3 regions of the Ferdinandcohnia sp. FSL W7-1320 genome follow, and region 2 is predicted to be linked to each of the others. Evidence: a T-box and tRNA genes for the amino acid it is inferred to sense, from the RefSeq annotation. Region 2 holds a T-box; the other regions hold tRNA genes.
The links. The T-box of region 2 lies ahead of thrS (threonine--tRNA ligase). A T-box ahead of a tRNA ligase gene usually reads a tRNA of that ligase, here a tRNA-Thr.

Region 1: it has a tRNA-Thr gene. The T-box ahead of thrS (threonine--tRNA ligase) is inferred to sense a tRNA for this amino acid. The anticodon was not compared.
Region 3: it has a tRNA-Thr gene. The T-box ahead of thrS (threonine--tRNA ligase) is inferred to sense a tRNA for this amino acid. The anticodon was not compared.

What each region holds. Positions count from the first base shown of each region.
Region 1 covers NZ_JBBPAM010000001.1:176,146-183,450, reverse strand. The annotation lists gene NST91_RS01030 (CdaR family protein) at 1-943, opposite strand, end outside; gene cdaA (diadenylate cyclase CdaA) at 936-1,757, opposite strand; gene NST91_RS01020 (zf-HC2 domain-containing protein) at 1,901-2,524, opposite strand; gene sigW (RNA polymerase sigma factor SigW) at 2,538-3,101, opposite strand; gene rocF (arginase) at 3,276-4,178, opposite strand; tRNA gene NST91_RS01005 (tRNA-Ala) at 4,353-4,428, opposite strand; tRNA gene NST91_RS01000 (tRNA-Gly) at 4,452-4,526, opposite strand; tRNA gene NST91_RS00995 (tRNA-Lys) at 4,532-4,604, opposite strand; tRNA gene NST91_RS00990 (tRNA-Gln) at 4,610-4,684, opposite strand; tRNA gene NST91_RS00985 (tRNA-Tyr) at 5,004-5,088, opposite strand; tRNA gene NST91_RS00980 (tRNA-Thr) at 5,104-5,179, opposite strand; tRNA gene NST91_RS00975 (tRNA-Val) at 5,195-5,270, opposite strand; tRNA gene NST91_RS00970 (tRNA-Glu) at 5,276-5,350, opposite strand; tRNA gene NST91_RS00965 (tRNA-Thr) at 5,374-5,446, opposite strand; tRNA gene NST91_RS00960 (tRNA-Asn) at 5,449-5,523, opposite strand; rRNA gene rrf (5S ribosomal RNA) at 5,530-5,645, opposite strand; rRNA gene NST91_RS00950 (23S ribosomal RNA) at 5,708-7,305, opposite strand, start outside.
Region 2 covers NZ_JBBPAM010000001.1:1,535,216-1,542,520, forward strand. The annotation lists gene speD (adenosylmethionine decarboxylase) at 1-232, shown strand, start outside; gene NST91_RS07735 (cytosolic protein) at 342-725, shown strand; gene nrdR (transcriptional regulator NrdR) at 816-1,274, shown strand; gene NST91_RS07745 (replication initiation and membrane attachment family protein) at 1,629-3,032, shown strand; gene dnaI (primosomal protein DnaI) at 3,048-3,977, shown strand; gene ytxC (putative sporulation protein YtxC) at 4,097-4,948, shown strand; T-box leader at 5,035-5,268, shown strand; gene thrS (threonine--tRNA ligase) at 5,447-7,305, shown strand, end outside.
Region 3 covers NZ_JBBPAM010000001.1:1,371,917-1,379,221, forward strand. The annotation lists rRNA gene NST91_RS06880 (23S ribosomal RNA) at 1-1,450, shown strand, start outside; rRNA gene rrf (5S ribosomal RNA) at 1,557-1,672, shown strand; tRNA gene NST91_RS06890 (tRNA-Val) at 1,683-1,758, shown strand; tRNA gene NST91_RS06895 (tRNA-Thr) at 1,778-1,853, shown strand; tRNA gene NST91_RS06900 (tRNA-Lys) at 1,859-1,934, shown strand; tRNA gene NST91_RS06905 (tRNA-Leu) at 1,949-2,029, shown strand; tRNA gene NST91_RS06910 (tRNA-Gly) at 2,034-2,108, shown strand; tRNA gene NST91_RS06915 (tRNA-Leu) at 2,120-2,208, shown strand; tRNA gene NST91_RS06920 (tRNA-Arg) at 2,229-2,305, shown strand; tRNA gene NST91_RS06925 (tRNA-Pro) at 2,311-2,387, shown strand; tRNA gene NST91_RS06930 (tRNA-Ala) at 2,399-2,474, shown strand; tRNA gene NST91_RS06935 (tRNA-Met) at 2,504-2,580, shown strand; tRNA gene NST91_RS06940 (tRNA-Ile) at 2,600-2,676, shown strand; tRNA gene NST91_RS06945 (tRNA-Ser) at 2,696-2,788, shown strand; tRNA gene NST91_RS06950 (tRNA-Met) at 2,987-3,063, shown strand; tRNA gene NST91_RS06955 (tRNA-Asp) at 3,122-3,197, shown strand; tRNA gene NST91_RS06960 (tRNA-Phe) at 3,206-3,278, shown strand; tRNA gene NST91_RS06965 (tRNA-His) at 3,305-3,380, shown strand; tRNA gene NST91_RS06970 (tRNA-Gly) at 3,391-3,464, shown strand; tRNA gene NST91_RS06975 (tRNA-Ile) at 3,476-3,552, shown strand; tRNA gene NST91_RS06980 (tRNA-Asn) at 3,564-3,638, shown strand; tRNA gene NST91_RS06985 (tRNA-Ser) at 3,644-3,734, shown strand; tRNA gene NST91_RS06990 (tRNA-Glu) at 3,762-3,833, shown strand; gene NST91_RS06995 (hypothetical protein) at 3,937-4,110, opposite strand; gene NST91_RS07000 (TIGR00266 family protein) at 4,158-4,955, opposite strand; gene NST91_RS07005 (penicillin acylase family protein) at 5,142-7,305, shown strand, end outside.

The DNA.
Region 1 (7,305 bases), 1.4 Mb from region 2:
TATCAACTGCAACTTCAATTTTTTCAGGGGATACTTTGAAAACCCCTTTTGGTATCGGAACCTTCACTTCAATCTTAGAGTCTTCTCTTATATCATCTAAGTCAATTTCTGCCTCAATCGATGAAATTTCGTCAATCACATCCTTCGGACCATATATCGTAACTTGATTAGTCGTTGGTGTGATATTCACTAAACTTAATCCATCCGGAAGTTTTCCTTTTTGCTTAAGGGCAAAAGATACTGATTTATTTGGACTAATAATCGGAACCGCAATTTCCACAACGTTTGGTTCAACTGTTACAGATAATACATTTTGATTTTTATCATAAACAGCTACCCTTGATTCCTGTGTAAAGTCTTTCGTTACTCCCTTAAGATCGACAACAGCTTTTACAATAGCTACTCTCTCAATTTCCTCTAAAGCGCCAGTTATTTTCACTACTCGAGGTGAGACCACTGGATCTCCAATGGAGTACCCTTCTGCTACTTGGTCACGGTTGACAAAATCGACTTCAACCGGGAATTCCTTTGTTACTTTTTCCTGTATGACGACTGTAATTTCAGCAGGATCAATTTTTACTTTTATTTTTTCAGATATATTCCGATATTGTAGTTTTACTTTATGGGTACCAACTGATAACTGTGTTAGGTCTGCATACACTTCGATTTCCTTTTGGAGACCTTCTCTTTTGGTAACCCCAGATGGACCTTCTATTGTTACATTTACATATTGAGGAACTCCAGATACAACTAGATTCTGATCGTCATAGTATGTATTTACCGGAATCTCCGTTAATGTTTCTGTGTAATTTGAAAATAGTGGCAATCCCGCAGGACTCTTGGTAGCAGGTTGGTTCTCAAAGCTGACAGACGCAAATAAGAGTAATGCAAGGAACAATGCAATAATCCGAGTAACCCAACGGTTATCAATTAATCTATCCATTCTTTTTCCCCCTCCATTGCCATAGTGAATGAGAGGTAATGCTTTCATTTGTAATTATTTCTTGTTTTAATAAATCTCGAAATGCATCAGGTTTCAAATCCCGGTGCAGTTCACCGTTCTTTGTTAAAGACACACTTCCTGTTTCTTCTGATACAACGATTGTAATGCTGTCTGTTACCTCACTAATCCCAAGTGCTGCTCGGTGCCGAGTTCCTAATTCCTTTGATATAAATGGGCTTTCTGAAAGTGGCAGATAACACGCAGCAGCCGCTACTTGATTTCTTTGAATAATCACGGCTCCATCATGTAAAGGCGTATTTGGTATAAAGATATTGATTAGTAACTCAGAAGAAATCGCTGAATTTAATGGAATCCCTGTTTCCACATAGTCCCCCATCCCCGTTTGTCGTTCAATTGAGATGAGTGCACCAATGCGGCGTTTGGCCATATAATCAGTGGCTTTTGTAATAGCCTCAATTAATTTTACCTGATGATCTTCTTCATCATTACCACTTCTTGAAAATATTTTTCCACGGCCAAGCTGTTCCAATGCCCTTCGCAATTCAGGCTGGAAAATAACGATAATCGCTAAGAATCCCCAGTCCATTACCTGGTCTACTAACCAAAACAAAGTATGTAACTCTAACAGGCTACTTAATAAGCGGATAAAAACAATAACAATAATCCCCTGCAAAAGCTGTACAGCCTTTGTTCCGCGAATAAGGGATAAAATTTTATATATCACATACCAGACAAGGAGAACATCTAGAAAAATGCCAAGGTAACCTAGTAATGGGAGTTCATTAAATGACATTCTCACACTTCCTCTATGAAATAATCCAAACATACATAGTTAGCTATAATATTATATCATATATCTTTCCCTAACCGATTACAAATTGGTAGGTGGATAAGCTTAATTTTAGCGTCGAAAAAAAGGCCACCGTGTCCGATGACCTATTCTTCATTATCAAAAATGTGGATAGCATCTATACCAACTTTTTTTATATGGTACCAAAGCCACTCAAACATTTGATTGACTACCTTAACCTCGCCTGTTACATTTCCAGCAGAGGCCATATAATTCTCACCATTAATCACAGTGACATTCCCATCTACGTCTCCCTCTATCACAAGCTTCCCATTCTTGACAACGACATCCCCTTTCACTGTTTCACCTTCTGGAACAATGACGGTATTGTTTTCAACAATTAGATTGGGTTGTTTCGAAACGGAAAATTGATCACTTTCATTCCAGACGGAAAAGAGACTTCCTGCCATTAATACAAGAAAGAGAGCGGCAGCTGATAGCATTGGGTGTTCCCTGAACCAACGTCTAAAGCTTACTGTGCGTTTTTCCTTCGGCAGATTTTGCATGACCATTAATGTAAAATCGTCAGGTGCAGAAATATGAGAAGTACTTTGTACCAACGCAACTGTCTTCTTTAGCTCATGAAAATGTTGATTACAGGATTCGCAGGCATGCAAATGCTCACGTAGTAGCTTCTCTTCCTCTTCAGAAATATCCTCATCTAGGTAATTATGCATTAACGTAACCATGCTTTTTTCTGAACAGTTCATTTTTTTCTCACCCCTATACATGTCGAAGTTGGTTTCGTAAAGCTTCGCGGCCCCTATGAATTCTCGTTTTTACCGTACCTACTGGCAGGTCAAGAATTTCACCAATTTCCTTTAGTGAAAACTCCTCGATGTATTTTAAAACAATAACAGAACGGTACTTATCTGGAAGCTTCAATATTTCTGCTTGGATTAACTCTTGTAGCTCCATTGTCTCAAGCTCGTCCTCTGGTAGTGTTACATCTGCGGCAACTTGCGAATACATTGTTAGTCCATCTGATCCTGCAAGCTCGGCATCCAAATAGTAATCCGGTTTTTTCTTTCGAATACGGTCAATCGACAGATTCGTTGCAATACGGTATAGCCATGTTGAAAACTTTTTATTCAAATCATAGCTATGGATATTTACATATGCACGAATAAAGGCTTCCTGTGCAATATCCTCCGCCTCATGTCGATTCCCAAGCATACGATAGCATATCTGAAAAACCTTGTCTTTGTAAAATTCTACTATCTCCGCAAATGCATTCTGGTCTCCATTTTTTAACTGTCTTATTCTGTTTTTTATAATTGTCTCCATTTGTATACCTCCGCTCTACTCGCGGGTATCATTATTTACGATTCATTTCTTAAAAGGTTTCATTTTCTCCATAATTTTCATTTTAACAAATTTTGGTTGGTTTATGTGCTAGGAAATCAAATCTTTAAAAATAAAAAAAAGACAGCATCCCGTGTATCGAGATACTGTATAGTATTATAAAAGTTTTTCTCCAAATAAGGATCCCATTAAAGCAACTGCAACAGAAGCCGTTTTGTTTTTATCATCTAGGATTGGATTCACTTCTACAAATTCAGCAGAAGTAATCAATTTTGATTCCTCTAACATTTCCATTGCAAGATGGCTTTCACGATAACTAATGCCTCCAAGAACTGGAGTCCCTACACCTGGTGCATCATGTGGATCTAAACCATCTAAATCCAATGATAAGTGAACACCATCTGTCTTGTCTTTTAAATAAGAGATCGTTTCTTCCATAACCTTTGTCATACCTATACGATCTATCTCATGCATGGTATAAACTTTGATTCCTAACTTTTTAATTAACTCCTTCTCACCATCGTCAAGTGATCTTGCACCAATAATGACAATGTTTTCAGGCTTTATTTTAGGACCATACCCAAAGATGTCTGTTAATCTCTTATGACCAAGGCCCAGACTTGCAGCGAGTGGCATTCCATGGATATTACCTGACGGTGAAGTATCTGCTGTATTTAAATCTCCATGGGCATCGTACCAAATAACTCCTAGATTTTGATAATGCTTCGCAACACCCGCAAGAGTTCCAATCGCAATACTATGGTCACCACCTAGGACAAGCGGAAACCTACCAGCATTAATGACCTCGTCCACTGTTGCAGCAAGCTTTTCATTCGCCTCTGAAACTTTTTCAAGGTTCTTTAAGTTCTGATCCTTTGCAATTTCTTCACGAGTGGGGCGTGTAATTTCAATATCACCTAAGTCATCTATATCATATTCAAGTCTTTCTAATCGTTCAACGACACCCGCATAGCGGATGGCACTTGGCCCCATATCTACTCCCCTACGCATTTGGCCTAAGTCCATGGGCACACCAATTATGGAAATATCCTTCTTCATGTTATATGAACCTCCTTCTCCCATACCCTATTGTACCTACTTTTAATAGAATGACTCAACTCAACAAAAACATGTATATATATGCAGGAATAAAGGGAACAGAATGAACATAAATGTAGGGTTTATGCAAAAAAAATAAACCCTAATAGGTTTATTGTTAGTTCTGTATGTAATTGGTGGAGCCTAGCGGGATCGAACCGCTGACCTCCTGCGTGCAAAGCAGGCGCTCTCCCAGCTGAGCTAAGGCCCCAAATATAAAAAAGAAGTAGTTCATGGAGCGGAAGACGGGATTCGAACCCGCGACCCCCACCTTGGCAAGGTGGTGTTCTACCACTGAACTACTTCCGCTTAAATGAGCCATGAAGGACTCGAACCTTCGACCCTCTGATTAAAAGTCAGATGCTCTACCAACTGAGCTAATGGCTCTAAAATGGCTGGGCTAGCAGGATTCGAACCTACGAATGACGGAGTCAAAGTCCGTTGCCTTACCGCTTGGCTATAGCCCATTGATTTTACTACGTGATTAGTCTTCCTTGAATAAACATCAAGAAAAATCAACGCAAGAGGATATTTTGGGATATTTCAGTAGGAAATATCGTCGACAATACTAAGTATTAATGTAATCCTTAACTTAATATGTCTTTTTCATCTTCAAAAGTTATCATAACACGGAATTATATTTTTTTATTACCCTAGTATCTTGCTCATATAGCATACAAATTATGTGAATCTAAGGAAATAAAATATGTCACTTCATAAAAATAGCCTATTTCAACCTTTTGAACTTGTCCAAAGAAAGAATAAAGGCTTATAAGGATATGTAAATGGTGGAGGGGGACGGATTCGAACCGCCGAACCCGGAGGGAGCGGATTTACAGTCCGCCGCGTTTAGCCACTTCGCTACCCCTCCATCATTAAATGAAGATGGTGCCGGCGATAGGAGTCGAACCCACGACCTACTGATTACAAGTCAGTTGCTCTACCAACTGAGCTACACCGGCAAATATATATTAAAATGGTGGAGGATGACGGGATCGAACCGCCGACCCCCTGCTTGTAAGGCAGGTGCTCTCCCAGCTGAGCTAATCCTCCAAAAATGGTGACCCGTACGGGATTCGAACCCGTGTTACCGCCGTGAAAGGGCGGTGTCTTAACCGCTTGACCAACGGGCCAATTTGTAAATTTCTCTTTTTTAAGCTTCCAAGCGGGCTCGAACCGCTGACCTCTTCCTTACCATGGAAGTGCTCTACCAGCTGAGCTATGGAAGCAATGGCTCCGCAGGTAGGATTCGAACCTACGACCGATCGGTTAACAGCCGATAGCTCTACCACTGAGCTACTGCGGAATAAAAGCCTAGCGACGTCCTACTCTCACAGGGACAAAGTCCCAACTACCATCGGCGCTGAAGAGCTTAACTTCCGTGTTCGGTATGGGAACGGGTGTGACCTCTTCGCTATCGCCACTAGACTATATGAAGGATTCATTCCTTCAAAACTAGATAACGTACGTACATTCATCTTCAAAGTATTTTGGTTAAGTCCTCGATCGATTAGTATCAGTCAGCTGCACATGTCACCATGCTTCCACCTCTGACCTATCAACCTCGTCATCTTCGAGGGATCTTACTAGTTTAACACTATGGGAAATCTCATCTTGAGGGGGGCTTCATGCTTAGATGCTTTCAGCACTTATCCCTTCCACACATAGCTACCCAGCTATGCCCTTGGCAGAACAACTGGTACACCAGCGGTGTGTCCATCCCGGTCCTCTCGTACTAAGGACAGCTCCTCTCAAATTTCCTACGCCCACGACGGATAGGGACCGAACTGTCTCACGACGTTCTGAACCCAGCTCGCGTACCGCTTTAATGGGCGAACAGCCCAACCCTTGGGACCGACTACAGCCCCAGGATGCGATGAGCCGACATCGAGGTGCCAAACCTCCCCGTCGATGTGGACTCTTGGGGGAGATAAGCCTGTTATCCCCGGGGTAGCTTTTATCCGTTGAGCGATGGCCCTTCCATGCGGAACCACCGGATCACTAAGCCCGACTTTCGTCCCTGCTCGACTTGTAGGTCTCGCAGTCAAGCTCCCTTGTGCCTTTACACTCTACGAATGATTTCCAACCATTCTGAGGGAACCTTTGGGCGCCTCCGTTACTTTTTAGGAGGCGACCGCCCCAGTCAAACTGCCCACCTGACACTGTCTCCAAGGCCGATAAGGCCTTCGGGTTAGAATTTCAATACAGCCAGGGTAGTATCCCACCGATGCCTCCACCGAAGCTGGCGCTCCGGCTTCCAAGGCTCCTACCTATCCTGTACAAGCTGTACCAAAATTCAATATCAGGCTGCAGTAAAGCTCCACGGGGTCTTTCCGTCCTGTCGCGGGTAACCTGCATCTTCACAGGTACTATAATTTCACCGAGTCTCTCGTTGAGACAGTGCCCAGATCGTTACACCTTTCGTGCGGGTCAGAACTTACCTGACAAGGAATTTCGCTACCTTAGGACCGTTATAGTTACGGCCGCCGTTTACTGGGGCTTCGATTCAGAGCTTCGCTTGCGCTAACCCCTCCTCTTAACCTTCCAGCACCGGGCAGGTGTCAGCCCCTATACTTCGCCTTGCGGCTTCGCAGAGACCTGTGTTTTTGCTAAACAGTCGCCTGGGCCTATTCACTGCGGCTCTTCAGGGCTATGCACCCTAAAAAGCACCCCTTCTCCCGAAGTTACGGGGTCATTTTGCCGAGTTCCTTAACGAGAGTTCTCTCGATCACCTTAGGATTCTCTCCTCGCCTACCTGTGTCGGTTTGCGGTACGGGCACCATTTACCTCGCTAGAAGCTTTTCTTGGCAGTGTGGAATCAGGAACTTCGGTACTATATTTCCCTCGCCATCACAGCTCAACCTTACGGTAAGCGGATTTGCCTACTTACCAGTCTAACTGCTTGGACGCACATATCCAACAGTGCGCTTACCCTATCCTCCTGCGTCCCTCCATCGCTCAAACGGTAAAGAGGTGGTACAGGAATATCAACCTGTTGTCCATCGCCTACGCTTTTCAGCCTCGGCTTAGGTCCCGACTAACCCTGAGCGGACGAGCCTTCCTCAGGAAACCTTAGGCATTCGGTGGA
Region 2 (7,305 bases):
TCCACAGGGAGTTAGTGGTGTTGTTATCATCTCTGAATCACATCTAACGATTCACAGTTTTCCTGAACATGGATACGCAAGTATAGATGTGTACACATGTGGAGATTTAGATCCGAATATTGCTGCAGACTATATTGCTGAGGCACTTGGTGCACAAACACGCGAGAATATTGAACTTCCACGTGGTATGGGACCAGTACAAGTAAAGCCAGCACAAGTAAAAGTACTTTAAAAATAAATAAGAATCAACTAAAATAGAAAGAGGTGTATAAATTACACCTCTTTTTTACATTTAGAACAGTAATTTTCATTTATATAGATAAAAATAGGGAGTGGAACTAATGGGATTGCAAACGTTTTTTTCTAATCACAGCGAGACGAGAGACAAACATTCGGACGAGCAGTTAAGAAGTCATTATTATAAAACAACAAATAAAAAGGCGATTGATGCTGTAAAAAAGGTTATTAATCATTTAGATGGTTACCATATTAACTCTGTATCAGAAGAACGAGGGGAAATAAGCATTTCAATAAAAAAAGGAAGAAAAGCCTTTGTGGTTGCAACTGTTGTCTCTGTAAGACCGTTTGAAACAGCGATTGACTTCGCGGTTACAACCGAAACACTTTTATTACCTATAGACTTTGGCTACAGTAAAAAAGTCATTATGAATTTATATCAACGCTTAGATAAAGAACTTCCTCTTATAGGTAAAAAAGATTCATAAGTCGGATTTATGATGAGAACCCCTTGTCCAATGAAAATCTTTCTTATAATATGAATACATAGAGATCTCCTAAGAAGGGAGTTGTTACGAATGAGATGCCCTACTTGTCAACATAATGGAACGAGAGTCTTGGATTCACGCCCAGTTGATGATAGTCGTTCAATCCGTAGAAGACGAGAATGTGAAAAATGCCAGTATCGGTTTACGACATTTGAAAAAGTGGAAGAAATTCCTTTGATTGTGGTTAAAAAAGAAGGTACCCGCGAGGAGTTCAGCAGGGAAAAGATGCTGCGGGGGCTAATTAAAGCGTGTGAAAAACGTCCAGTTTCCTTGAAACAATTAGAGGATATCACTCATGACGTTGAAAAGGAACTACGTAGTCAAGGGATTGCAGAGGTCAATAGCGATATTATTGGTGAATATGTAATGAACCATTTGGCAAAGGTAGATGAAGTTGCGTATGTTCGTTTTGCATCAGTTTACCGCCAATTTAAAGATATAAATGTTTTTATCGATGAATTAAAGGAATTAATAAAAAGAGAACGCTAAAGGGCTTAAGATACGTGTTAAGCTCTTTTTTGAACTATAAATGCGTGTTCAAAAATGAGGTTAAAAAGGACCACGTCGACAAAAACGCTACGGCCTCATGTTTTGTCGACACTAGCACGTCCTGTGCGTCGTAATTTCAAGGCGTCGCGAGCTCCCGAGTACCGGCGCGAGTAACTGCTTGAGTTAACTCCCTTGCAGCCTTGCGCTGAGGAATTGTCATCGTGAATAATCTAGTAGACGCAAGCACATAACCAGGTTATTCACAATGTACTTGGAGCAGTTTACGCAGAAATTCGATGTGTCCTTTTCGGCCGACTTTTTTGACATCCTATAAAAATGGAAGGCTTTGATGAAATGGAGCATTGGAAGGAATTAGTACCAGTTGATCGTTATATTGTGCATTCTGCTGACCTTTTGCATGATTATGACCGGAAAATTGTATCTTTGCTTTACCAACCTCTTATTGGAATGAAAGCCTTCAGTCTATATATGACTTTGTGGAGTGAGTTGGAGCAAAACCGACTATGGGGAGAGGAAAGTACCCATTATACGTTAATGGCACTGTTACAAACGAATCTACAGGATATTTATCAAGAACGATTAAAGCTTGAAGGTATCGGCTTATTAAAAACATTTGTAAAATCCGATGAGCATTCTAGGAGTTTTATCTATGAGTTGCAGGCACCACTCTCACCTAGAGCTTTTTTTACAGATGGTGTTCTTAATGTTTATTTGTATAACAGATTAGGAAAAGGTAAATTTTTTAAACTCAAGCAGTTCTTTTCAGATCATGAACCTGATTTAGATTCATATAAACCGATTACGAAAGCATTTAATGAGGTATTTGCCTCTGCTCAAGTCTCGAAAATGATTTCATCGATTAGTGATGAAATGAAAAGCAATCTTGAACGTGATGACAATACAGAATACATGGATCGTAGTCATGAGAAAAAGCTTGTAATCGAAAACGAAATCTTTAATTTCGATTTGTTTTTTGCAGGTCTTTCAGATGTAATGATTCCGAGAAATGCCATTACACCTAGAGTAAGAGAAGCAATCACTAAGCTTTCTTTTCTTTATGGAATCGATCCGGTTGAGATGCAGGGGATTGTTATGAGTGCTTTTGATCCAAACGAAAAAATTGATATCGAAAAATTAAGAAAGGCTTCAAGAGACTGGTATCAATTTGAAACTGGTAATGAATTACCTAATTTAACAGAAAGGGTTCAACCATTACCAAATCAAACAATGGTAAACAAAGTTCCTCAAACAAAGGAAGAAGAATTAATTCAGAAACTGGAAAGAATCTCACCAAAAGAGTTTTTAATCGATGTATCTGGAGGGTCACAGCCTTCTGTTTCTGAATTGAAAATTATAGAAGATGTGATGTTCCGTCAAAACTTACTTCCAGGTGTTGTGAATGTACTGTTATATTATGTCATGTTAAAATCGGATATGAGATTAACAAAGTCTTATATCGAAACCATTGCAAGTAACTGGGCAAGATTAAATATAAAGACAGTTAAGGATGCAATGGAGACGGCCAAAAAGCATAATTGGACTGCAGATAAAAAGACAAATAAATATAAAAGACAACCGATTCGCAAAGAGTTATTACCTGACTGGTTAAAACAAGAGGATGAAGGTACAAAAGAAGAAACTCCAAAAAAGGAAAAAGCAAAGGAAAATGCATCAAGTCCTTCCTTTGAAGAGAAGAAACGTCTGTTTGAAGAAAGATTAAAAAAGAATAACCAATAAGATGGGGGTGAGGATATGAAACCGATTCAGGATTCTTTGAAAAAACTTTCAAATCATGCTGGCTTTCAGCAGCGATATGAACAAATTAAACATGAGGTATTAAACCATTCTGAGGTAAGAGACTTTATAAACGCACATCAGGATCAAATTACTAATGATACGATTAATAGAAGTCTTGTTAAGCTTTACGAATATATCAATCAAAGCAAGGAATGTAATAAATGTGAAAGCCTTCATTCGTGTAAAAATATGCTACAGGGCTTTCATCCTCATCTTGAACTTAAAGGTAACTCAATTGAATTAAGCTATGAAAGATGTCCGAAAAAGGTAATGCACGATGAACAGATTAAATATAAATCTTTAATTAAGAGTATGTATGTTCCAAAAGATATCCTTGATGCATCCCTCGAATCTCTAGAATTTGATGAAGGACGGTCAGATGCAATTCTTTTAATTCAGGAATTTCTCGACCACTATGAACCTGGCAAACGGATGCAGGGATTATATTTACACGGTTCGTTTGGAATTGGGAAAACTTACTTCTTAGGAGCCCTTGCAAATGGACTAGCTCAGAAAAAGGTCTCTTCGATGCTTGTGTATGTACCAGAATTTATGAGGGAGTTAAAAGGTTCCTTACAGGACCAATCAATCAATTCAAAAATTGATGCAGTTAAAAAAGTACCAGTTTTAATGCTAGATGATATTGGTGCAGAATCGATGTCTAGTTGGATGCGTGACGATATTCTTGGTAGTATCCTGCAATACCGTATGCTTGAAAACTTACCGACCTTCTTTACATCAAATTTCGATTTTAAAGGTCTTGAACACCATTTATCATATACGCAACGTGGTGAAGAGGAAAAGGTCAAAGCTGCTCGAATCATGGAACGAATCAAATATTTAGCAAAACCAGTTGAACTTAAAGGAAAAAACAGACGATACTAATCGAATTGGCTTTCTCGAAAAAGAGAAAGCCAATTTTTTTATTCTAAAGTTGTCCGATTCACCATATACATGTAACAGGGTAATGGTATTGGTGAAATGGGGGGACTAGCTTGATTGAAATGCATTTCCAAGAAATAACAGATGCACAAAAAATGTATAAGGGCTTAGTTGCAAAGGCAAAAGCTCTTTCTATAGATTACATAGAAGTTGTCAATGATGAGGAGAATGTCGTGTCTGTTTTCATTTCAGAGAAAATACAATATGCAGTTCAGGTTGTGGTCATTCCGGTAATGGCCGAGTTTATCATTCATAACAAAGAGGACAATTGGATTCTTGATTACATTGAAAATTTATTTTACTTTACCGATTATGAAGAGAAGAAGCAAATATTAGAAATTGCCAAAGGATTGATGGATGGGAATAACCCTGATATCCCAGGGGTTCAAGATGTCGTGCCGCGGGAACAACTGATAGAGGAAGCGCTTCACGATTTTATGGAAATTCCTATTTCTTTCTCGTTTGAATCATTTTTAAAGTTTCGCATGCGGTCGTATAATGAGGCATTATTGCAAATAATCGAATCTGCTATTGATGAATACAAGCTTGAGCAGGAGTATCAAACATTTATTCAAGGACTGAGGGAATTTAGAGAGAAGCGAGAACCAAAGCTTGAACAATTACATATTTTACATGATGAGCAATTTTATTTTTATAATCATGAGTTTACTGAAATTAAGCGAGATGAATTGTTTAAATATATTGATCGAAAACTAATCCTACACCAGCCCTTGTACATTGATTCTGCAGTATTGGCACCATTAGTATCAATTGCTCCGAAGTCAATTTCAATTTATACGGACCAGATTGATAATGGAATGGTACAGACCATCCACAATATTTTTTTAGAGAATGTCACAATTTACACGAAGAAGTCCTTTGAAAACACACGGCAGAAAGCAAAAAAAATATGAAATATACGAACTGCCCTTGATTTAACTTTTAAATAAGACTATAATACCTACATATTACAAATACTCATGAATGAGTAGTCTATAATTTAAAAGTTATGATGAGGACACGATTGTATAATTACGGTTTTCAGAGAGGGAGGCCAAGGCTGGAAGCTTCCTAACACGAATGATACTTTTACCACCTCTAAACTTCAGTAGTGAACCTTTGTTTATCAAAGTTGTAATTACTGACGGGATAACCGTTATTTGTTTCTTGAGCCATTCGATTTTTCTCGAGTGGAAACAAGGGTGGAACCACGATACATATACTCGTCCCTTTTTTTGGGGACGGGTATTTTTTATTTTCACATTTTTATATCTAGCCCAAGGCGCCATCGGCTCTCGGGTCTAAGCAAATCGCTTCAGAAGGAAAAAGGCACCTTCTGTCGGCGCTAATCTTATACTTGTAGCCTAAGGATGCGCGCCTTGTGCTTTTAATTTAAAAGGAGTTGAAAACTGATGTCAGATGTAGTAAAAATTACATTCCCAGACGGAGCAGTGAAGGAGTTTCCTAAAGGAACAACAACAGAAGATATTGCAGGATCAATCAGCCCAGGCCTAAAGAAAAAGTCAATCGCTGGTAAGTTTAATGGAAAAGAGATTGATTTACGAACTGAAATTCATGAAGATGGTGAAATAGCAATCATTACCCAAGATACTGATGCAGCATTAGAAATCATGCGACACAGTACAGCTCACCTTATGGCTCAAGCAATTAAACGCCTATACAAGGATGTTAAGCTTGGTGTAGGGCCAGTTATTGAAAATGGTTTTTACTATGACATTGATATGGAAAAATCATTAACACCTGAAGATCTGCCTGAAATCGAAAAAGAAATGAAAAAGATCATAAATGAAAATCTTGAAATCCATCGTGTCGAGGTTTCGCGTGATGAGGCATTAAGAAGATACGAGGAAATCGGCGATGAGCTTAAAATTGAATTAATTCAAGATATTCCGGAGGGAGAACCTTTATCAATTTACGAACAAGGTGAATTTTTTGACCTTTGCCGTGGTGTCCATGTTCCTTCAACAGGAAAAATTAAAGAATTTAAGCTATTAAGCATTGCTGGTGCGTACTGGCGTGGAGATAGTGACAATAAAATGCTACAACGTATTTACGGAACTGCATTCTTTAAAAAAGCTGAACTTGACGAATACCTTCGTTTACTAGAAGAGGCTAAAGAACGTGACCATCGTAAATTAGGTAAGGAACTAAGCCTGTTTACAAATTCACAAAAAGTAGGTCAAGGATTGCCATTATGGCTTCCAAAAGGCGCGACGATACGCCGCGTTATCGAACGCTATATTGTAGATAAAGAAGTAAGACTAGGCTATGACCATGTGTATACACCAGTACTTGCAAACGTTGATTTATATAAAACTTCTGGTCACTGGGATCATTATCAAGAAGACATGTTCCCAATAATGGAAATGGATAATGAAGAGCTTGTGTTACGTCCAATGAACTGTCCACATCACATGATGATATATAAGAATGGTATTCATAGCTATCGCAAGCTTCCAATTCGAATTGCAGAATTAGGAACAATGCACCGCTACGAAATGAGTGGCGCATTATCGGGTCTTCAACGTGTTAGAGGAATGACTCTTAATGATGCACATATCTTCGTTCGACCTGACCAAATTCAGGAAGAATTCAAACGCGTTGTAAATCTTATTTTAGAGGTTTATAAAGACTTTGATATTCAAGACTTTAGCTTCCGACTTTCTTACCGCGATCCTGCTGACACTGAAAAATATTTCGATGATGACGCAATGTGGGAGAAAGCTCAATCTATGTTAAAGGCAGCGATGGATGACCTTGGTCTGGATTACTTCGAGGCAGAAGGTGAAGCAGCATTCTATGGTCCTAAACTTGATGTTCAGGTTCGTACAGCACTTGGAAAAGATGAAACACTTTCAACTGTTCAACTTGACTTCTTATTACCAGAACGTTTTGATTTAACTTATATTGGTGAAGATGGAAAACAACATCGTCCAGTTGTTATTCACCGTGGTGTTGTATCAACAATGGAACGCTTTGTTGCTTACTTGATTGAAGAGTATAAAGGGGCATTTCCAACTTGGTTAGCCCCTGTTCAAGTTCAAGTCATTCCAGTTTCTCCTGATGTACATCTTGACTATGCGAAGAGTGTTCAAGAGAAACTTCAGGCAGAAGGATTACGTGTCGAAATTGACGACCGTGATGAAAAGATAGGCTATAAAATCCGTGAAGCACAAATGCAAAAAATTCCATTTATGCTTGTTGTAGGTGACAATGAAATGGGAGAAAAAGCGGTAAATGTCCGTAAATA
Region 3 (7,305 bases), 160 kb from region 2:
AGGATAGGGTAAGCGCACTGTTGGATATGTGCGTCCAAGCAGTTAGACTGGTAAGTAGGCAAATCCGCTTACCGTAAGGTTGAGCTGTGATGGCGAGGGAAATATAGTACCGAAGTTCCTGATTCCACACTGCCAAGAAAAGCTTCTAGCGAGGTAAATGGTGCCCGTACCGCAAACCGACACAGGTAGGCGAGGAGAGAATCCTAAGGTGATCGAGAGAACTCTCGTTAAGGAACTCGGCAAAATGACCCCGTAACTTCGGGAGAAGGGGTGCTTTTTAGGGTGCATAGCCCTGAAGAGCCGCAGTGAATAGGCCCAGGCGACTGTTTAGCAAAAACACAGGTCTCTGCGAAGCCGCAAGGCGAAGTATAGGGGCTGACACCTGCCCGGTGCTGGAAGGTTAAGAGGAGGGGTTAGCGCAAGCGAAGCTCTGAATCGAAGCCCCAGTAAACGGCGGCCGTAACTATAACGGTCCTAAGGTAGCGAAATTCCTTGTCAGGTAAGTTCTGACCCGCACGAAAGGTGTAACGATCTGGGCACTGTCTCAACGAGAGACTCGGTGAAATTATAGTACCTGTGAAGATGCAGGTTACCCGCGACAGGACGGAAAGACCCCGTGGAGCTTTACTGCAGCCTGATATTGAATTTTGGTACAGCTTGTACAGGATAGGTAGGAGCCTTGGAAGCCGGAGCGCCAGCTTCGGTGGAGGCATCGGTGGGATACTACCCTGGCTGTATTGAAATTCTAACCCGAAGGCCTTATCGGCCTTGGAGACAGTGTCAGGTGGGCAGTTTGACTGGGGCGGTCGCCTCCTAAAAAGTAACGGAGGCGCCCAAAGGTTCCCTCAGAATGGTTGGAAATCATTCGTAGAGTGTAAAGGCACAAGGGAGCTTGACTGCGAGACCTACAAGTCGAGCAGGGACGAAAGTCGGGCTTAGTGATCCGGTGGTTCCGCATGGAAGGGCCATCGCTCAACGGATAAAAGCTACCCCGGGGATAACAGGCTTATCTCCCCCAAGAGTCCACATCGACGGGGAGGTTTGGCACCTCGATGTCGGCTCATCGCATCCTGGGGCTGTAGTCGGTCCCAAGGGTTGGGCTGTTCGCCCATTAAAGCGGTACGCGAGCTGGGTTCAGAACGTCGTGAGACAGTTCGGTCCCTATCCGTCGTGGGCGTAGGAAATTTGAGAGGAGCTGTCCTTAGTACGAGAGGACCGGGATGGACACACCGCTGGTGTACCAGTTGTTCTGCCAAGGGCATAGCTGGGTAGCTATGTGTGGAAGGGATAAGTGCTGAAAGCATCTAAGCATGAAGCCCCCCTCAAGATGAGATTTCCCATAGTGTTAAACTAGTAAGATCCCTCGAAGATGACGAGGTTGATAGGTCAGAGGTGGAAGCATGGTGACATGTGCAGCTGACTGATACTAATCGATCGAGGACTTAACCAAAATACTTCGAAGATGAATGTAAGTACGTTATTTAGTTTTGAAGGAATGAAAATTTCTTCTTGAAATTTTTTTTGAAGATAGTATAATATATCTTGTCTTTAACTTATCTAGTGACGATAGCGAGAAGGTCACACCCGTTCCCATACCGAACACGGAAGTTAAGCTTCTCAGCGCCGATGGTAGTTGGGGCTTTGCCCCTGTGAGAGTAGGACGTCGCTAGGTTGGATGAGACGGAGGATTAGCTCAGCTGGGAGAGCACCTGCCTTACAAGCAGGGGGTCGGCGGTTCGATCCCGTCATCCTCCACCATATATTTTAAGTTTAATTTGCCGGTTTAGCTCAATTGGTAGAGCAACTGACTTGTAATCAGTAGGTTGGGGGTTCAAGTCCTCTAGCCGGCACCACTTGCGAGCCATTAGCTCAGTTGGTAGAGCATCTGACTTTTAATCAGAGGGTCGAAGGTTCGAGTCCTTCATGGCTCACCATTTAAATTAAATATGCGGGTGTGGCGGAATTGGCAGACGCGCTAGACTTAGGATCTAGTGTCTTTGACGTGGGGGTTCGAGTCCCTTCACCCGCATTATGCGGAAGTAGTTCAGTGGTAGAACACCACCTTGCCAAGGTGGGGGTCGCGGGTTCGAATCCCGTCTTCCGCTCCATGGCATTACTTGCCGGGGTGGCGGAACTGGCAGACGCACAGGACTTAAAATCCTGCGGTAGGTGACTACCGTACCGGTTCGATTCCGGTCCTCGGCACCATCTAATAAAATAAAAAAAGTGCGCCCGTAGCTCAATTGGATAGAGCGTCTGACTACGGATCAGAAGGTTATGGGTTCGACTCCTATCGGGCGCGCCATTTTACGGGAAGTAGCTCAGCTTGGTAGAGCACTTGGTTTGGGACCAAGGGGTCGCAGGTTCGAATCCTGTCTTCCCGACCATTAACAAAATTGGGGCCTTAGCTCAGCTGGGAGAGCGCCTGCTTTGCACGCAGGAGGTCAGCGGTTCGATCCCGCTAGGCTCCACCATTAGAATTTTAAATAATTACTTTAATTATGGCGGTGTAGCTCAGCTGGCTAGAGCGTACGGTTCATACCCGTGAGGTCGGGGGTTCGATCCCCTCCGCCGCTACCATTTAAAATTAAAAATTCTAGGACCTTTAGCTCAGCTGGTTAGAGCAGACGGCTCATAACCGTCCGGTCGTAGGTTCGAGTCCTACAAGGTCCACCATTTACAACCTTATATATGTGGAGGAATACCCAAGTCCGGCTGAAGGGATCGGTCTTGAAAACCGACAGGGGTGTTAAAGCCCGCGGGGGTTCGAATCCCTCTTCCTCCGCCATATTTTTTAACAAATATATGGTGTAAGAAAGTCATATTTTATAAACCTTCTATATATCGCTGGGTGGAGCAACGAGCGTTGCATCATCGATATACTGCGAGTTGTCCCGACGGACATGCTTCAAGAATAAGCTTGAAGAGGAAGGGGACAGTTATTTACTTGCATAGCGCATAACATAAACTTTATAAATTCTATTATCGCGGGGTGGAGCAGTCTGGTAGCTCGTCGGGCTCATAACCCGAAGGTCGTAGGTTCAAATCCTGCCCCCGCAACCAAAAAAAAGTGTTGACAAGCACAAGAAGTTATAGTAAAATAATTTTTGTTGTTAAAAATGGTCCCGTGGTGTAGCGGTTAACATGCCTGCCTGTCACGCAGGAGATCGCCGGTTCGATCCCGGTCGGGACCGCCATATTTTGTGGCTCAGTAGCTCAGTCGGTAGAGCAAAGGACTGAAAATCCTTGTGTCGGCGGTTCGATTCCGTCCTGAGCCACCTTTCTAATTTTATAAACTTTAATGGCGGCTGTGGCGAAGTGGTTAACGCATCGGATTGTGGTTCCGACATTCGTGGGTTCGATTCCCATCAGCCGCCCCATATAAAAAATGCGGGTGTAGTTTAATGGTAAAACCTCAGCCTTCCAAGCTGATGTCGTGAGTTCGATTCTCATCACCCGCTCCAATTTATACAATGGGCCTATAGCTCAGCTGGTTAGAGCGCACGCCTGATAAGCGTGAGGTCGATGGTTCGAGTCCATTTAGGCCCACCATATATAATTATTCCGCAGTAGCTCAGTGGTAGAGCTATCGGCTGTTAACCGATCGGTCGTAGGTTCGAATCCTACCTGCGGAGCCATTTTTGGGGAAGTACTCAAGTGGCTGAAGAGGCGCCCCTGCTAAGGGTGTAGGTCGCGTAAGCGGCGCGAGGGTTCAAATCCCTCCTTCTCCGCCATGTCGAATCATATAAATACTTTTTTCTGGCCCGTTGGTCAAGCGGTTAAGACACCGCCCTTTCACGGCGGTAACACGGGTTCGAATCCCGTACGGGTCATCAAACGTTATGAGAATTTCTCATGGCGTTTTTTTATTTTACTAGATTTCTAGTTTCTTATTTTTTTACGGTTACAAAAAGAAAAACACCTGTTGCCAGGTGCTTAATCTTGAGAAATGATATCATCTTCTATTTTCTTTGCGGGGTTGTCTAAATCTACATCTGAGAAGATTCCGGGTGATATTCCACGGAACATGTCAAATGCTAGAATTTTATCATCTGGGGCATCAAATAGTGGAGCATCGGGTTTTTTATTAACGTCTTCTTTACGTTTCATCTTCCACACCTCCATTTATTATCTTCCCAGTTATACTTATATTTATTCTATCTGTTATCACCGTTTAATAAATTTCCGATTCCTCCTAGAATACTTCCTTCACCTGTGCTTCCCCCATTTCTAGGTGCACTTGCGAAGATACGGTCTGCCATACGGCTAAATGGCAATGATTGTACCCAAACTGTTCCAGGGCCACGTACAGTTGCGTAGAATAAACCTTCACCACCAAAGAAAGCTGTTTTTATTTTCCCTACATATTCGATATTGTAATCTACTTCCTTCGTCATCCCAACTAAGCAGCCTGTGTCTATTCGAAGGATTTCACCAGGTTGGAGTTCTTTTTTATGTATGGTTCCACCTGCGTGTAAAAAGGCTAATCCATCTCCTTCTAATTTTTGCATGATGAAGCCCTCTCCACCGAAGAAACCAGTACCTAATTTGCGTTGAAAGTCTATTCCGACTGATACTCCTTTTGCTGCACATAAAAAAGAATCTTTTTGACAAATCACTTTTCCACCTAGCATGCTTAAATCAACCGGGATGATTTTTCCAGGATATGGGGCAGCAAACGAAACATGTTTTTTGCCCATATGGCTATTGGTAAAAACTGTCATAAAAAGACTCTCACCAGTAAGGACTCTTTTACCTGCACCAAACAGTTTACCTAATAAACCTCCACCTCCAGATTCTGAACCATCACCGAATATGGTTTCCATCGAGATTCCATCTTCCATCATCATCATGGCTCCTGCTTCCGCAATAACACTTTCACTCGGATCTAGCTCGATTTCAACAAATTGCATGTCATCTCCATATAGTTTGTATTCAATCTCATGAGCGTTCATTATACTCTTCCTTTCATTAAAAATGATATATAGAAATAATTCGTCATTTGCTTAGTATCTTCCTTTAAGCTTTTCACTAAGTATGAAAATAATGTCAGTCTATTGGAGATTTCAATGACAAAATGAAAATGAGATATTATAATATATTTAGAATTTTCTTGAAATAGTTAGTCTAAGGAGGAGTTTATGAGTTCAGAAGTCGCAGTAAAAAGACGTATTTGGCCCAGAAAGAAAAGATGGAGGGTTATTTTAGTATCAGGAATTATAATCATCCTCCTGCTTGTCGCAAGTATTTTGGCAGGCTATTTATTTTTGAGAAAGAGTTTACCAGAAATTGAAGGTACAATTAATGTTGCTGGTATTACTGATGAGGTTGAAGTGATTCGTGATCAAAATGGGGTTCCCCATATAAGTGCTAAAAACACTCACGATCTGTATTTTGCACAAGGATATGTAACGGCTCAGGACAGGTTATTTCAAATGGATCTAAGCCGTAGACAGGCATCAGGAGAGCTCAGTGAGGTAATTGGTAGCTCCCTAATTGAACAGGATAAATATTATAGAACTCTTGGCTTACGAAGAGCAGCTAAAATCTCGTACGATGGATACTCGACAGAAGCGAAAGGTGTCTTACAATCTTATGCAGATGGCGTAAATGCTTTTATTAAGGAAGCAAAGGAGAAGAATACATTACCCGTCGAATTTACTCTTGCCGGATATGAACCAACGGAGTGGAGTCCTATAGACTCACTCACGATAGGTAAGTATATGGCTTATGATTTAGGAGGTCATTATAAAGGTCAAGCCTTTCGTTATTACATGGCACAGCATGTGTCAGAAGAAAAACTACTTGAATTATTTCCTACATATCCTGAAGATGGGGCAACAGTTCTTCAAGTAATGAAAGAAAATCCTATTGATATTTCCAAAAGTATTGCACAAGCTCCTTTCCCAAATGAATTTAATGGGAGTAATAACTGGGTGGTTAGTGGAGAAAAATCTGAGTCAGGTATGCCGATTCTAGCGGATGATCCTCATTTAGCTTTGGCTACTCCGTCGATTTGGTATGAAACGCATTTACAAAATAATGAGGTAAACGTAAGTGGTGTCATTTTTGCAGGTGTTCCAGGAATTATATTAGGACGTAATGAACATATCGTCTGGGGAGTTACCAATGTAGGTCCTGATGTCCAGGATTTATATATTGAAAAAAGAAATCCAGAAAATCCAAATCAGTTTGAGTATATGGGGAAGTGGGAGGATGCAAGAATTATTGATGAACCAATAAAAGTGAAGGATGGAGAAACAATTCCTTATCAAGTTCAGGTAACAAGGCATGGTCCCATTATTTCAGAATTCACTCATGACCACAAGGAAGAAACTGCTTTAGCTTTAAGATGGACAGCTCTCGATCCTTCGACTGAACTTGAAGCGGTGTTGATGTTTAACAAGGCGAAGAGTTGGGATGAATTTAAAGAAGCTCTTACATATTTTCATACCCCTGCTCAAAATTTTGTTTTTGCAGCTACGGATGGAACCATTGCTTATCGAGCGAATGGGTTAATTCCTATTCGAAAAAAGGGAGATAGTTCGATACCTGTACCAGGTTGGACGGATGAATATGAGTGGGAGGGTTTTATTCCATGGGATGAACTTCCAACAATTGTGAACCCAGAGGAGGGGTTTATTTCTACGGCAAATAATAGAATTGTAACAGATGATTATCCATACCATATTACGAATACTTGGGCACAGCCATATCGTCAACAACGTATACGGGATGTTTTAACGAGTAAGAAGAAACTTTCGGTTGATGATATGCTTCAACTACAGTTTGACCAACATAATTTGCAGGCGGAGGAATTTGTACCGATTTTTCTTGATGTATTAACAAGCAATAAAGAAAAGCTAAGAGATATTGATAAAGAAGTCTTAAAGCGGTTTGAAGGATGGGACTCTGTAGATCGAAGAGAAGATGGAGAGCCTTTAGTCTTTCATAAATGGATGGAGGAATTCGCGAATGTTTTGTTTGAAGAATCCATTCCAATTGAAATTGATAACTTGTTTGAAGGTAAATCCCAAATTGTTGACCAAATGATTAGAAATGCTGCCAAAGGGGATGAAGGTGTATGGTTGAGTGAAGCTGGTGGTTTAGAGCAGGTAACTCTAGAGTCATTCAAGCGAGCTGTTGATTTTGCTGTCAAACAACAAGGGAAGCATCCGGGTAAATGGAAATGGGGTGAATTTCATAGGGTTCCTTTTAATCATCCGTTGTCGGCAATTTCTCCGTTAAACTATCTTTTTAATCATAATGAATTTGTTCCAATGGGTGGTAGTGGAGTATCGGTAG